Regions from separate parts of the Rhizobium aureum genome, predicted to be linked through region 1. Evidence: riboswitches for the same ligand, from Rfam matches in the RefSeq annotation. Region 1 holds a riboswitch; each other region holds the start of a gene.

Region 1 (5,406 bases):
CTGGTAAAGCGCTTCGCAACTCTTTTTGTCAGCGATGGCGGTGCGCCCTTTGCCCGAAATTCCGGCCTTTGCCGCAATTGGGTCAGCCAGCTTCGCCGGATTCTGGATGTCACCGACAACCAGGTGAGGGCATTGCGTCGTCGTGATCTCATCGGCCGCTTCAAGGCGGCCGCGCCGCTGAGCGACGAGGCATCGCTGGTCGCCGCACAGGGATACGGCCGTTTCGGCGCCTATTGGGGAATCGATACGGACCCGTCGAAACTTGCGCCCGAAGCGGCGCTGCCATGTTCACCGAAGGAGGTCGCGGTCCTTTCTGGCGCACCGACCCGGCTCAGCAATCTCGGCGACGAGGTATCGGAAAAGCTGGTGAATTGGGGATATGCGATCTGCGATCGAAGCGTTCGCGCAAACTATCATGGGCCGATGCGACAGGTCGCTCCGGCCTGGCCCTTCCCGAAAAGACCGTTGGCATGATCATGATCGGCATCGCGCTCACCATCGTTACAGTGCAGGTCTTGCATCGATCGGCTGCAGCTTAAAGCGGAAAATTGCTGGTCGCACTTGACCGCTTCACTTTGCGTGCCAGATAGCGCGTGTCATCCATACGTTCTTCAAAAATGATCCACCAAAATCCGCAAATGCGCCACTGTTCGGATTGCGATGCCGGACACCGTGGCATCGATACGCATCAATTTCGAAGTTCTGTTACGACAATGATCATCATTTACGATCCTGACCCCATCCCCTGTCCCGCCCCACGCGACGTCCTGTCGCAGAGGTTCGGTAAACCATTTTATAGAGATCGCATGGTATCGCGCGCCGACTTCGAGTATGGCCGGCGCATGCCATTGATGAGGCTCCTCGCAAGGATGGGGGATAGCTATGGGAATTGAAATCCATTTGCCGTCCCTGGCACGCGTCCTGGGGCAGGTGGCCATCATCGTCTATGCCTATTCCTGGGTTATCCGGATCATCGATCGCGGCGTTTTGAAATCGGTTGCGGTCGGATTGCTGTTCGGCGTGGTCGGCATCCTGTCGATGGCTGATCCGATCCAATGGATGCCCGGCGTCATTCAGGATGGCCGCTCCATCCTCCTCGTCCTTACGCCCGTCTATGGCGGCCTGTTGGGGACCATTGTTGCAGCGATGATGATGGGTCTGTTCCGCTTCATGATCGGCGGCTTGGGCGCGGTCGGCGGCATTGCCGGGATCCTCATCGTCGCGATCGCGGGCTATGTGCTCAGCCTCCTGCCGCGGCACTGGATCGGCACGGGATGGAAGCGATCGGCATTGTTCGGCCTGGCGACCTGTACGTCGCTCGTGGTTCTCGTCTTTCTGCCGTGGCCGGTCGCGCGCGAACTTCTGCTCTCGGCAACGCTTCCGGTCACGATCGTCAATATAATCGGTGTCTTTCTCCTCTCGGATCTGCTGGGGCGGGAGCAATATCGCATCGGCATCCAACGCGCGCTTGAGAGCGAAGCAAGCCTCGATCCGCTGACGAGACTTCCCAATCGCCGTGTCCTGCAGCGGGAAGGGGACCGCTGCAGCAAGGAAGCCGGCATCAGGCGCATCCCGTTTTCGATCATCATGCTTGATATCGATTACTTCAAGAAGATCAACGATAGCTGGGGCCATTCCTTCGGCGACACGGTTCTGGCGCGGGTCGCGGACGTGATCCGGCAGACCGTCCGAAGGACCGACATTGCCGCCCGCTATGGCGGAGAGGAAATCGTCGTTCTGCTTCCGAACACCGATATCAGGGCCGCTACCGCTATCGCGGAGAAAATCCGCAAGGATATCGAAGCGACAATCCTGATGTTCGAGCAGGAGAGCATCCGCGTCACGGTCAGCATCGGCATTGCCTGCTCCCACGAACCGACCGCCGACTTCAAGCATGTGCTCGAGGCTGCCGACAAGGCGCTCTATCGCGCCAAGGCGGGCGGGCGAAATCGCGTGGAATTGGCTGACGCCGCCTAATCCTGCCGCACGGATGTCGGATCTGACAGCTGCGCGCTCGCTTTATCGCATCTAAGCGTCCTTGACGGGAAGGTGCCATCCGGCATAACTGGACGCGACGGTTCCCCAAGGAAGACTCCGCGGGGATTAATAGGGAACACGGTGAGGGCGACCCAAGAGGGACCTAGGCCGTGGCTGCCCCCGCAACTGTAAGCGGATTGCCGATCATCCGGGAGCGACCAGCCCGCTGGTTTCCTTCCAGGGCCTTGAGCCATGCCACTGCAAGCATGCTTGCGGGAAGGTAGATGATCGTCAGATATCCGCAAGCCAGGAGACCTGCCGTCGATCGCGATCCAATCAGCCGGGCGGGGATGCCCGGAAGGGACAGAGAAAATGATTGACCTGAGCCTTCGACACTTTCAGACATCCATCGGTCTTGATTGGGATCCCCGCAGCCGTCGGCGCTCTTCTTGAGCGCGATCGCGCTGACGCCGTCCAGTTTCCTTCCTATCGAGATCTCTCATGCGCCATTTTTTGACGACGATTACTTTTGCATTCGGCCTGACTGGTTTTGCTGCTTCTGGTTTGGCCGCGACCCAATATCCTCTCACCATCAGCAATTGCGGCCAGAAGGTCACCTTCCAGAAGGCTCCGGCCAAGATCGTTTCGATCGGGCAGGGCATGACCGAGATTCTCTTCTCGCTCGGCCTTGCCGACAAGATCGCCGGAACGGCGGTCTGGGTCGGACCCGTCCTGCCGCAATACGCCGAAGCCAACGCCAGGATTCCGCGGCTTGCCGACAATGATCCGAGTTTCGAATCCGTTGTCGGCAAGGAGCCGGATCTGGTGGCAGCCGAATTCGAATGGCATGTCGGCCCGCAGGGCTCCGTCGGCAAGCGCGAGCAGTTTTCCGAGCTCGGCATCAACACCTATATCGCGCCGACCGATTGCGTCGCCAAGGTCAATGCCGATGGCGGCGATGGCGTGCGCAAGGAACTGTTCACGATGGACCTGATCTACCAGGAGATCGGTGAACTTGCTGAGATTTTCGATGTCGAGGATCGCGGCGATGCCCTGATCGCCGACCTGAAGAAGCGCGAAGCGGATGCGGTCGCCTCGATTTCAGCCGCAAAGTCCAAGGACCTTCCGATCGTGTTCTGGTTCTCCAGCAAGGAGGTTGGCGGCGATGCCTTTATCGCGGGCAAGAACAGCGCTCCGGCCTATATCCTGAAGACGATCGGTGCCAGGAATGTCGTCACGACCGAGGAAGAATGGCCGCTGGTCGGATGGGAGACCATCGCGCAGGCCAATCCGGCCGTGATCGTCATCGCTACCATGGACCGCCGCCGCTATGCGGCTGACGACCCGAAGGTCAAGCTCGAATTCCTCGAGAAGGATCCGGTCACCAGCCAGCTCGACGCTGTCAGGAACAAGCATTTCGTTCTGATGGATGCTCAGTCGATGAACCCGACGATCCGGACCATCGACGGCATCGAAATCCTGGCCAAAGGCATTAGATCCTTCGGTCTGGCGCGGTGACGATGCGTCTTACCGCGGAACGACGGCCATGGTGGACGCTGCTGGTGCTTGCCCTGGCTGCCTTCATACTTCTGGCCTTCATGATCAGCCTTGCGGTGTCGATCGGCGAGATTTCCATCCCGCTGTCGACCACTGCAAAGGCCGTATCGAACCGGCTGTTCGGAACAGGTTTCGAGCTCAGCCGGATCCATCAGGGCATCGTCTGGGATTATCGCCTGAGCCGGGCGCTCGTCGCCGCCAGCGCCGGCGCCTCGCTGGCATTGAGCGGCGTGATCCTGCAGGCCCTGTTGCGCAATCCGCTTGCCGAACCTTATGTGCTCGGCATTTCAGCGGGCGCCTCGACCGGGGCGGTCTGCATCATGATCCTCGGGCTCGGCTATGGCATTCTCGGCCTTTCCGGCGGCGCCTTTCTGGGTGCGATCGTCGCTTTCCTGTTCGTCGGCCTGCTTGCTACGGGTGTTGGCGGCACGAGCGAGCGCATTATCCTGTGCGGCGTCGCCGGTTCGCAGCTTTTAAACGCGCTGACCTCCTATATCGTCACCACGTCGGCCAATGCCGAGCAGGCGAGGGGCGTCATGTTCTGGCTGCTCGGTTCGCTGAGCGGCGTGCGCTGGCCGGATGTCTATCTTTCCGGACCGGTCGCCATTCTCGGTTTTGCCATCTGCATGGCGCATGTCCGCGTGCTCGACGCGTTCATCTTCGGCACGGATGCGGCCGCTTCGCTGGGGATTGCGGTGCGGCGCGCGCAGATCGTGCTGCTCGGCGTGACTGCCTTCATGACGGCAGCCGTCGTCAGCATCGTCGGCTCCATCGGTTTCGTCGGCCTCGTCATCCCGCATGCCGCCCGCTTCATGGTGGGGCCAAGCCATGATCGGCTGCTGCCGGCAGCAGCACTTGCCGGCGCCATCTTCATGGTCGGTGCCGATATCGTCTCGAGGATCATCATTCCCCAGCAGATCCTGCCGATCGGCGTGGTCACCGCCCTGTTCGGGGCGCCCGCCTTCGCCATCATTCTCTATCGCGCCCGGAGGACGGCATGAGCATCGCGGTCGACACAGTCACTTTTGCCGCCGGCAATACGTTGATCGTCAACGGCGTCAGTCTGGCGGTGGAAAAGGGCAGGGTCCTCGGCCTTCTGGGCCCGAACGGCTCGGGCAAGTCCAGCCTGCTGCGGCTGATCTGCCGCTTGAGGAAGGTCAAGAGCGGCGTCATCCGGCTCGGCGGCAGCGATATCGCCTCGATTTCACGCGGCGATATCGCCCGCCGCATCGCGCTCGTCGAACAGCAGGCGACGACCGATACCCAGGTGACGGTTATGGACGTCGTGCGTCTCGGCCGCACGCCGCATCGCGGGCCTCTCTCGTCCTGGAGCGCACATGACGATGCGGCGGTTGTGGATGCGCTTGCGCGCGTCGGCATGCAGGGCCGCGCCGGTCAGCTGTGGCAGACACTCTCCGGCGGCGAGCGGCAGCGCGTCCATATCGCGAGAGCGCTCGCCCAGACGCCGAGCGAACTGCTGCTCGATGAACCGACGAACCATCTCGATATCCAGCATCAGCTCGATATTCTCGGCCTTATCTCCAAGCTCGACGTCACCTCGATCGTCGCGCTGCACGATCTCAATCTCGCGGCCATGTTCTGCGACAGCCTGGCCGTGCTCCAAAATGGCGAGGTTGTCGCCGCCGGCCCGCCGGAACAGGTGCTGACGCAGGAATTGATCGAAAGGGTTTTCGGTGTCCGGGCGCATGTCCAGAAATCCTCGGTCCATGGCCGCTGCAACATCCAGTATATGGCGGGTTGACCTCGTTTAAGCGGAAGCATTGATCTCTCGCTCGCATCGAGCCGTTTCAATCCGCGCGTAAAAATAGTTTAGGTTTAAACTTGTTTTTTCCGACCGATGGATCGACAGTG
Region 2 (5,406 bases), on a different contig from region 1:
TTAGCAGCGATGCCTATCGAGCAAAGCTGCTCGCGAGCTTTGGCCTTGCCGGTGAGCGCACGGATTATCGAGCAAGCGTCGATGCGGCGCTGGACGACGTTGCCGGGGAATTGGAGAGCGTGCTCGACCCTGCCTGGCTCGACAGCCTGGTTCGATAAAACTCAGGTCGGTGATCTGCTTCAGAGTTCGCCCGAGACTTCCCGGCGGCGGCGGTCGAGCTCCTCGCTGTAGCGGCGCAGCGTATAGCTTTCTGTCAGCAGGCCGATTACCTTGCGTTCGATCAGATCGTTGACGACGACGAGCGCTTCACTCTTGGTCTGCTCGAACATGGCGGCCGCTTGCTTGGCGTTCATCTGCGGCTGCAGGAATTCATTGCGCAGCTGGATGAAATCGGAAAGCCCGTGTTCCTCGTCATCCTTTTCGACCGGGCTCGCATAGACGTCGGGCACGAGGACCATTCCTGCATATTTGTCGTTCTTGTCGACCAGGATGACGCGCTGGGCCGAGCCGATCGGGAAATTCTTGCGGAATTCCTCGATGCTCATGTCAATGCTGGCTGTATGCACGTCGGGGCGCATCATGCGGGCAACCGTGAGATTGCGGATCCAGCCGACGTCATGGGCGCTGCGTATGCTTTCGCCGCGCAGATGGAAGCGCCAGGTGGCGAAGGAATAGCCGAAGGTGGTGCGGACCACGAGCGAGGATGTGATGACGGCGGCCAGCACGAGGGCGGTAATCGGGAAGTCGCCGGAAATTTCCAGCGCCAGAAACGTCATCGTCAGCGGCCCGCCGATGATCGCGACGGCCAGCGAACTCATGCCGACCACGGCATAGACGGCTGGCGTCAGCGCATTGTGATCGAAATAGGGGGCGCAATAGGCGAAGATTTTGCCGAGAAGCGCACCCATGAACAGAGATGCGAAGAATAGACCACCTCTGAAGCCTGAGCCGATCGAGACAGCAGAGGCCAGCGATTTGAGGAGGAACAGCCCCACCAGGGCCCCGAACGTCACGTCCGTCGACAGGTTGAGATGCAGGGCGCCGTGTCCCGCTGACAAAACCTGCGGGGAGATCAGCGCCAGGCTCCCGACGACAAGGCCGCCGAGCGCCGGGCGGAAGGGCGGCGCGATCGAACTCTTGCGTGCGAGCTCCTCGGTCCAGGCGACGCCCTGCATGATCAGGACGCCGACGCCGGCGCAGAAGGCGCCGAGCAGAACTGCCGGCAGATAATCGGCGGGGGCGATCGATCCGATATGGCCGATATCGATGGCAAAGTCGTCACCGGCCAGCAGCCTTGCGATCATCGTCGATATCAATGCCGAGACGACGACAGGCGTCAGCGTTAGGATCGAATAGGTGCCGATGATCAGCTCGAAGGCGTAGAAGGCGCCCGTGAGCGGCGCATTGAAGGCGGCGGCAATCGCGCCGGCGGCGCCGCAGCCGACGAGCATGCGCAGGTCCGCGCGGCGCATCTGCATCTTGTAGCCGAATTTCGAGGCGATGCCGGCGGCAAGCTGGGTATAGCCTGCCTCGAGGCCAACGGAGGCACCGAATCCATTCGAGATCAGGTTCTGCACGGCGACGAGGATACTGTCGGTGAGCGACATGCGACCGCCGTGCAGCGCATTGGCTTCGATCGGGTCGACCATCGGCTTCTTGCGTGTGCGCGATAATATATAGAGCAGGATACCGAGGATAATGCCTCCCGCGATCGGCGCGATCAGCAACACCGATTTGTCGGGAATCGCCACCGCCGCCGAACTCAGGCGCTCATAGTCGGTTATGCCGTAGATGAGGCTGTGAAGTTTGCGGGAGATGAAGCTCATCGCCGTTACGGCACAGCCGGAGGCTATTCCCACCAGCGCGCCGGCGAAAACAAGTCCCAGTTCGCCACGGCGCAGCAATGCCCTGAACCGACCGAGATCGAACAGGGCGGAGAAGACGCCGAGGCGGCGCGGTTGGAATTTCTGCAGCATTGGGAACGAACGATATGTTTTTTCGAATGTGAGGGCTTACCCTCTATAGACTTCTAACATCAAAGAAATGCGGCAAAAAAGCCGCTGATTTTGCGGGAATGTCAGGTCAATTTCGCAATCGGGACGTTTGGCATCGCATCCATGCCCTTGATTGACTTGAAGTCGGTGAAAGCCTAATCATTGCCCGTATAACGAATGGTTCCCGGGCGGCGATCTGCCGCATGGGATGAAAAGGGAATGTGAAGGGACGGACCCAACCCGGGCGTTCTCATCACAGCCGACCCCGCGACTGTAGAGCGGTCAGGGTCTTTCGTTCGGTTTGAAGCCGATTCCGTCGATGGTTCGCATGGGGCGAACGGGGCGGGGCAGGCGCAAATCGAAAAAGCCACTAGTGTGGCATCATGATCAACCGGGGCTGGACGCCTCTTATTCTACGAATCGTCCGCCTTTTCATGATGCATTGCCGGGAAGGCGAGAAAGATCCGCTGGCGCACGATCGGGGGCGACCGGCTTCGGTCAGCCCCCGTCGCGGCGCCTCATCCGCGAGCCAGGAGACCTGCCATGCGTGCCGGGCGCAGAGCCTGTTTTGGGACGCGAGTTCCGCTGCCAGCACGGAGGTTGTCATGGCGCAAGACGAGTTTTCGGCGTGTAGACGCCCGTTTCCCGGTTCCAGCGACGTGCTGCCGACCCTCGCTTCCGCACGGGGGTGGGCATAACGCATGTCGGCTTCGATTTCCCAAGCGATCTTCGTCCTCGGTGGTGCGCGTTCCGGCAAATCCAGGTTTGCCGAATCTCTGGTGTCGGATACCGGTCTCGAACGTCACTATGTGGCGACAGGGCAGGCGTGGGACGACGAGATGCGCGAACGCATCGCCAAGCATCGGGCCGACCGCGGCGATCTATGGCAGACGCATGAGGAGCCGATCGATCTCGTCGGGCAGCTCGCGGCTATCGACGCGGAGAGGCGGGCGGTGCTTATCGACTGCCTGACGCTCTGGGTAACCAATCTGATGATGGCCGAGCGTGACATGGCGGCGGAATTTGCCGCTCTCACTGCATTTCTGCCAACTGCGCGATCAAGGCTCGTTCTCGTCTCCAATGAGGTAGGCCTGGGAATCGTGCCGGAAAATCGCATGGCGCGCGAATTTCGCGACCATGCCGGCCGTCTGCACCAGATGGTCGCGGCGGCGAGTGCCGAAGTTTATTTTATCGCAGCGGGCCTGCCGCTGAAAATGAAGGGTTGATCCATATGAATCAGGAAAAGATTCCCGCCACCGTCATCACCGGCTTCCTGGGAGCCGGCAAGACGACGATGATCCGCAACCTCCTGCAGAATGCCGGCGGCAAGAAGATCGCGCTGATCATCAACGAATTCGGCGATCTCGGCGTCGATGGCGACGTTCTGAAGGGGTGCGGCGCGGAGAACTGCACGGAAGACGACATCATCGAGCTCACCAACGGCTGCATCTGCTGCACTGTCGCCGATGATTTCATTCCCACCATGACGAAACTGCTGGAGCGCGATGCGCGCCCGGATCACATCGTCATCGAAACATCGGGCCTCGCGCTGCCGCAGCCGCTGGTCGCCGCCTTCAACTGGCCCGACATTCGCACCCATGTCACGGTCGACGGCGTCATCACTGTCGTTGACAGCGCCGCCGTTGCCGCCGGCCGCTTCGCCGACGATCACGACGCTGTCGAGGCTGCCCGCGTCGAGGACGACTCGCTGGACCACGAAAGCCCGATCGAGGAACTGTTCGAAGATCAGCTGACCTGTGCCGATCTGATCGTGCTCAACAAGACCGATCTGATCGACGTCGACGGACTCGGCCGTGTGCGCGCCGAGGTCGCCTCGCGCACCGCCCGCAAGCCGATAATCATCGAGGCGAAGAATGGTGACGTGCCCGCTGCCGTCCTGCTCGGCCTCGGCATTGGCACGGAAGACGATATCGTCAACCGCAAATCCCATCATGAACTGGAGCATGAGGACGGCACGCCGCATGACCACGACGAATTCGACAGCTTCGTCGTCGAACTCGGCCCGATTGCCGATCCGGCCGCCTTCGTCGATGCGCTGAAGCGCGTGATTGCGGAGCATGATGTGCTGCGCCTCAAGGGCTTCGTCGATGTCCCCGGCAAGCCTATGCGCCTGCAGCTTCAGGCCGTCGGCAGTCGCATCGACACCTATTTCGATCGCGCCTGGACGCCGGGTGAAGCGCGCGCGACCCGGCTCGTGGTGATCGGCCTGCACGAGATGGACGAGACGATCGTTCGCAAAGCGATTGAAGCGCTGGTCTGATCGATGTCCCGATTTTGCTGTGCGATACCCCCCTCTGTCCCTTGCGGGACATCTCCCCCACAAGGGGGGAGATTGGGAACTCACGACTACGTTTTTGCGAAACGGCTGACTACCGAGGTTTTAGTGGCTTCGAATGGTCGATGGGGTGAGGCATGGCACCAAACAATTTCCCCCTTTGTGGGGGAGATGTCCCGGAGGGACAGGGGGGGGTATGCCGCCGCATACTCTAAGATCTAATGCATCTCCTCCTGGCACAGAAGGGAACGATCAGCGACGGTGAGGAGGCGATCGATCTCGGGCAGTCGCCCGGCGATATCCTTTTTCTGTCGGCTGCCGATACCGAGCTTGCGGCGATTGCCGCAGCGCATGGCGAGGGCGACCGTTCCCTTCGGCTTGCGAGCCTGATGAGCCTCAAGCATCCGATGTCCGTCGATACCTATATCGACAGGACAGCGCGGCACGCGAAGCTCATCATCGTGCGGGCGCTGGGAGGGGCGAGCTACTTCCATTATGCTCTGGAAGCGCTGCATGCCTGCGCGGCGCGCCAGGGCGCCTTGATTGCGGTGCTGCCGGGGGATTCGAAGCCGGATCCGGGACTGACGCCATTTTCCAACGTCGCGCTCGATGATCTCAACGCGCTCTGGTCCTATCTGATCGAGGGCGGGGAGACGAATTCGCGGGCGTTTCTTGGCTATGCCGAAGCTATGCTCTCGGGTGCCGAGAAGCCGATCCCTGCCGTACCGTTGATGAAGGGCGGCATATGGTGGCCGGGCCGGGGCGTGATCGGCGTGGAGGAGTGGCGGAGGGTTTTCAATTTGGGGGTGGTCGTCCCGGAGGGACTCGAACCTCCGACCGTCGCTATTTCTTTCTACCGCGCCCTCGTCCAGAGCGGTGAAACCAAGCCCGTCGAGGCCATGATAGAGGCGCTCATTGCCGAGGGCATGCGGCCGTTGCCGGTCTTTGCCTATAGCCTGAAGGACGCCGTGTCCGTCGGCATTCTCGAAAGTGTCTTTACCGAGCTGAAGCCGGCAGTGGTCATCAACGCGACAGGCTTTGCCGTTTCGGCGCCGGGTGCGGATCGTCAGGCGACGGTGCTGGAAACCAACGACGCTGTCGTTCTGCAGGCTATCT
Region 3 (5,406 bases), on a different contig from region 1:
TGCCGCGGATGTCGCGGTTGATCGTCAGCTTCTTGTCTTCGGCTTGCCTGTCCGGATGGATGGCGATGGCGAAATACATCCGCGAATATTTCAGGCTGATGTCTTCGAAGAAGTTCTCTTCCTGGCCGATGCGGGCAAAGAAGTTGGCGATATAGAAAGCCCAGTTCACTTCCTCATATCGTGCGAACTGCGTCCGCGCCGCCGTGACATGGCAATAGCCGAGATGCGGCGTGTCTTTCAGCGTATGATGAAAGATAAGCTTCGGAAAGCGGATGGACTTATGGAAGTTGTTGAGCCGGTCATGGGTCTTTTCGCCGGCATTCCTTAGCTTCTGTGCCGTACGCTCAGCCACCTGTTCATGGGTGAGGTATTCCCGCTCTTCCGCCAGCCAATGCGGCCTGTTGCGGTTGATGCGGCCGGTGCGCAGGAATTCGCTGTACCCCGTCGTCGATACCGGTGGCGCCGGTTCGGGCTCGGCGGGCTTCCCAGCGTCGAAATATCTGAGTTTGGCCATGCCGGATCTCGCTTTAGATGTCTCTGGACGGCATTGTAGAGGGAATAGCTTGAGCCGGGCTTAACCGTTTTGAGACGCCGAACCTTGAGGAGACAGAGAACATGCCTGGAATAATCGATCTCAAGCAGCTTCTGTCCGAGATGAAACCGAATCTCGCCGAGGGCGAATTCGTCTATTGCAGTGTGCCGGCATCGACACTGGCGGATCATTTGCATCTGGATCCGATCGGGCTGTTCCGGGAAAAGGAGGGTGTGACGCTGATCCTTCCGCTGGAGACGGCCCGCATGGCGGGATTTCCAGCCGCTCCCGCCATGCGCATGATCACGCTCGAAGTGCATTCGTCCCTGGAGGCGGTCGGACTCACCGCAGCCTTTGCCACGGCCCTTGGAAATGAAGGCGTTAGCGCCAATGTCGTCGCGGCCTATTACCACGATCACATCTTCGTTCCGGCCGCCGACGCGGATCGCGCCATGACCGCGCTGCTGGCGCTTGCCGCCACCTAGGCGACCCGTCGATAACAGCCCTGTCGCATTCAGGATAAAGCGTCATCAGTTAGGGGCGGATTGACCGCATGCCCGCATTTTGGTGCGGCCGTATAAGCGATTGAATTATTTTTCTATATCGCTTCTTTCTGGAACCGTCCCGGCGTCCCGTTTCGCCTGTCGTCAATTTCGAAGCCGATGTCGCATTGCAGCACAGCGGGCGCTCGGGCCGAGCGATATGATGACATCAATCTCAAGGTGCCGTCTGCTAGGGAGACGGAGAATTGGGAAGCCGGTCAAAATCCGGCGCTGCCCCCGCAACGGTGGTGGAGTGAGGCATGGCGAATAAAGCCACTGGGTCGATCGACCTGGGAAGGTGCCATGGGGCTCTGGAAACAGGGCCGCTCCAGAGCCCGGAAACCAGCCTTGGGCACATATGGTTTACTGACCGCGGCGGGCGGCCGGGACATTGCTTTCGGCTGTCTTCAACCAGCCATGCATGTCCTTCGCCCGTTTCCTGGTACTGCGAAGGATAGGCAAATGGATATCGGCAGCAAAGTTCTGCGGCAATTGAAGAACCACCGGACAGGTTTCAGCCTGGAGCAACCATTCTATACCGACCCGGATTACTTCAAACTCGATATGGAGACGATCTACTATCGCGACTGGCTGTTCATCGGTCATGATTGCGAAGTGCCGCGCGCGGGCAACTACTTCACCGTCCAGATCGGCGATTATCCCGTCGTCATCGTCCGTGGCCGCGATCAGGTCATCCGCGCCTTCCACAACAGCTGTCGCCATCGCGGCTCGCGTGTCTGCACCACCGAGCGCGGCTCCTCGGCGAAGCTCGTCTGCCCTTATCACCAGTGGACCTACGAGCTCGACGGCTCGCTGCTCTTTGCCCGTCAGATGGCCGAGGATTTCGACAAGAGCCAGTATTCGCTGAAGCCGGTTCACTGCGAAAGTGTCGGTGGCTACATCTTCATCTGCCTGGCGCAGAACGCTCCGGATTTCGCACCGGTTCGCGCCACGATCGAGCCCTACATGGCCCCACACCGCATCAGCGAAGCCAAGGTCGCCTTCCAGAGTACCATCATCGAAAAGGGCAACTGGAAGCTCGTCTGGGAAAATAACCGCGAATGCTATCATTGCGCGGCCAACCACCCCGAACTTTGCCGCACCTTCCCGGAAGCGCCGACCGTGACCGGCGTGCAGGGCGCGATGAGCGATCCTGTCATCACCGAGCACTGGCAGCGCTGCGAAGCTGCCGGACTGCCGAGCGAGTTCAAGATTTCGCCGGATGGCCAGTTTCGCGCCGCGCGCATGCCGCTGATCGAAGGAGCCGAGAGCTACACCATGTCCGGCCAGAATGCCGTCAGGCGGCCGCTTTCACCGGATGTGACGATCAATGGCATCGGCACGATGCTGCTGTTCCACTACCCGACCACGTGGAACCACATGCTCGGCGACCATGCGATTTCCTTCCGTGTCCTGCCGATCAGTGCCGAGGAAACCGCCGTCACCACGAAGTGGCTCGTCCACAAGGATGCCGTCGAGGGCGTCGACTACAATCTCGAGGAATTGACCCACGTCTGGACCGAAACCAACGATCAGGATCGCCGCATCGTCGAGGAAAACGCCTTCGGTATCCGCTCGCCGGCCTATGAGCCTGGCCCCTATTCGGAAATCCACGAAGGCGGCGTCATGCAATTCGTCGAATGGTACACGACGTTCATGATCAACCGGCTGCAGGGTGACCAGTCCAAGCTGTCGGCGGTTGCCTGAGCATGAACATGACCGTCTCCCTTCCGCATCGTCACCTCGATCAGATGCAGCCCTGGAATGACAGGCAGCATGTGCTCGAATGCCTCTCGGCAACGCCCGAAGCGCCCGAAGTGATGACCTTCACGTTCCGCTCCGACAAGGATAACTGGTTCCGCTATCTGCCGGGCCAGTTCGTGACGCTGGAGCTGCCCACGGCTCCGGAGCCGGTCATGCGCACCTATACGCTGTCGTCGACGCCGTCGCGGCCCTTCTCGGTCGCCGTGACGGTGAAGGCGCAGAAGGACAGCATCGGCACGCGCTGGATGTTCGAGAACCTGAAGCCCGGCATGCGCATCAAGGCGTTCGGCCCGCTCGGCGATTTCAGTCATATCCGTCATCCCGGCGAGAAATACCTCTTCATCTCCGCCGGCTCCGGCATCACGCCGATGATGTCGATGACCCGCTACATGTCCGATACCGCGCCGCTGTCTGATATCACCTTCGTCAACTGCTCGCGCGGCCCGGCCGATATCATCTTCCGGTCCGAGCTCGAATATCTCGCGCGCTTCATGCCGAACCTCAATCTCGGCTTCATCGTCGAGGGCTGCGGCCGCACCGATCTCTGGTCGGGATTGAAGGGACGCATCGACAAGGCGAAGATCGGCCTGCTGGCGCCCGATTTTATGGATCGGACGATCTTCTGCTGCGGCCCGGAAGTCTTCATGGATGCCGTGCGCTCCATGCTGGAAGCCCATGGCTTCGACATGTCGCGCTACCATCAGGAAAGCTTCCAGCCGGCCAATGCGGCGACACCGCTTGCGGAGGTTTCCGATGATGCATCGGGCGAGGCCGCGACGACGATTCGCTTCACCATGGCTGGCAAGGATGTCGTCTGCGCGGCGGGACAGACCGTGCTTCAGGCGGCGCGCGGTGCCGGCGTGCGCATCGGTGCGGCCTGCGAATCGGGGCTCTGCGGCACATGCCGGGTGTTGAAGCTTTCGGGCGAAGTCGAGATGAGCCACAATGGCGGCATCCTCGATGACGAGATCGACGAGGGCTATATCCTCGCCTGCTGTTCGCGTCCGAAGACGGACGTCCAGGTCGAGGCCTAGAGCCGGACGATTTTAGGTCTATTCGACCTAAAATTTGAATCCGCTCTAGAAGCAAAGAAGTAGAGCGTGATGTTGTCCGAAAACCGCCCACACTTTTCGGCATCACGCTCTAGAAATCCTGATAGTTCAGCTCGTTGATCTCGACCGGCGTCGATTGCGGCGTTGACGCCGTGACGACCGGGTCGATATCGGCCACGAGCGAAACGAGCGTCTGCCGCGGCCCGTTGCACATCCGTGCAAGCGCGATCGTCAGGTCCGGCGCGGGCAGCGGCTTGGCCGGCAGGAGATCGCCCTGGGGCCAGACCTTGGCGAGCTGAACCTTCGTCATCGGCACGACATTGACATCGATGTCGGTGAGCGTGCCCGGCACGCGATAGGGACAGCTCTTCTCCGAGCAATTGTCCGAAGAAGCGAACTGCCAGATGGCATAATTGTCCCAGTTGCCGAGCGGGAATGTGCCTTTCAAATCCGGCTTGTAGCGCGCATACCACAAGGGCAGCCGCGACAGCAGCGGATAGGTGCCGCGGTGGTCGGCTATGTATCGCGCCGTGTTGTGATTGACGTAGAGAATGGGGTAGCGGCCGGTTCTGACCTTGATGTGGGCGACGTAGATCTGCGCATCGTCGAGTGACATGAACTGTGTCGTGTCCATGCCGTCGATATCGAGCACCATCAACTCATCGGGCTGCGGATCGGCATAATCGAGAAAATGATTGGCCTGATTGATCGGATTGCCGGGTCGCCCCAGATGATAGGCGCCCCACAACAGGCCATTCGCCTTTGCCAGCATGCGCCGCGTCTGGAACAGCTCGCGGCTGACAGCATATTTGCGCCACATCGTCCTACAATGGGCCACCGTATCGCCGCCGTGGTCCCCGGTGCAGCTGAAGCTTTCGGGCAACCCGTCTGAGGCCTTGGAGATGAAGCCGGCTATCCGTTTGTCCTGTAGAAACGCGTTCCAGTCGATGGTGTTCAGCTCGTAAGCATCGACGATCAGGGCGTTTTTGGGATCGCCCCAGGGCTGGCTTTCACCGGCCGAAGGCTTGGAGACCGGCCCCATCAGGGTCAGGATCGTCAGCAAGCCGTAAATGAGGAGGTTACTCTTTCGGTATCCTTTCATGAAATAATAGTAAGGATTGCTGGTTAATCTTGGGTTAAGAAAGCGATCACTATAAATTCATCGTGGAGCCCCTCGTAACTCCTTAAATCGGTAGGGATTTGAGGAACTAAATAACGCGCTGCCGCGTTTCTTGCCATCTATTCGGATATGCGACGAAGCAGGCGGCGAAACCTTGCTCGGGAAGCATTCCCGACATGAAACGCTACAGGCTTGAGTACAAGTCGAACCAGGGAATGGAGATGAAAATGCTTGGTTTCCGTGCAAAAATCGCGACTGTCGCCTTAACGGCCGCCGTCGCTCTGACGAGCTTCACACCGTCTTTCGCCATGCAGATGCCCGCCGCACCGATCGTAAAACAGTCCGCGCCCACCCAGGCCGCGCCCGGTAATGTCGAACAGGTGCAGTGGCGCCATG

What was found. Region 1 has a riboswitch for cobalamin ahead of PH552_RS06365 (ABC transporter substrate-binding protein). Riboswitches for the same ligand answer to the same signal wherever they lie in the genome.
Region 2: another riboswitch for cobalamin. It lies ahead of cobU (bifunctional adenosylcobinamide kinase/adenosylcobinamide-phosphate guanylyltransferase); the one in region 1 lies ahead of PH552_RS06365 (ABC transporter substrate-binding protein).
Region 3: another riboswitch for cobalamin. It lies ahead of PH552_RS23085 (aromatic ring-hydroxylating oxygenase subunit alpha); the one in region 1 lies ahead of PH552_RS06365 (ABC transporter substrate-binding protein).

The regions. Positions count from the first base shown of each region.
Region 1 covers NZ_JAQJCI010000002.1:109,414-114,819, forward strand. Annotated here, with positions in the region: gene PH552_RS06355 (patatin-like phospholipase family protein) at 1-474, shown strand, start outside; gene PH552_RS06360 (GGDEF domain-containing protein) at 883-1,977, shown strand; cobalamin riboswitch at 2,059-2,314, shown strand; gene PH552_RS06365 (ABC transporter substrate-binding protein) at 2,479-3,495, shown strand; gene PH552_RS06370 (FecCD family ABC transporter permease) at 3,498-4,535, shown strand; gene PH552_RS06375 (ABC transporter ATP-binding protein) at 4,532-5,296, shown strand.
Region 2 covers NZ_JAQJCI010000017.1:87,070-92,475, reverse strand. Annotated here, with positions in the region: gene PH552_RS27270 (cobyric acid synthase) at 1-158, shown strand, start outside; gene PH552_RS27265 (chloride channel protein) at 180-1,976, opposite strand; cobalamin riboswitch at 2,156-2,554, shown strand; gene cobU (bifunctional adenosylcobinamide kinase/adenosylcobinamide-phosphate guanylyltransferase) at 2,696-3,220, shown strand; gene cobW (cobalamin biosynthesis protein CobW) at 3,226-4,275, shown strand; gene cobN (cobaltochelatase subunit CobN) at 4,512-5,406, shown strand, end outside.
Region 3 covers NZ_JAQJCI010000011.1:151,394-156,799, reverse strand. Annotated here, with positions in the region: gene PH552_RS23095 (DUF6656 family protein) at 1-514, opposite strand, end outside; gene PH552_RS23090 (ACT domain-containing protein) at 616-1,017, shown strand; cobalamin riboswitch at 1,236-1,439, shown strand; gene PH552_RS23085 (aromatic ring-hydroxylating oxygenase subunit alpha) at 1,537-2,781, shown strand; gene PH552_RS23080 (FAD-binding oxidoreductase) at 2,784-3,872, shown strand; gene PH552_RS23075 (glycoside hydrolase family 25 protein) at 3,982-4,992, opposite strand; gene PH552_RS23070 (BA14K family protein) at 5,238-5,406, shown strand, end outside.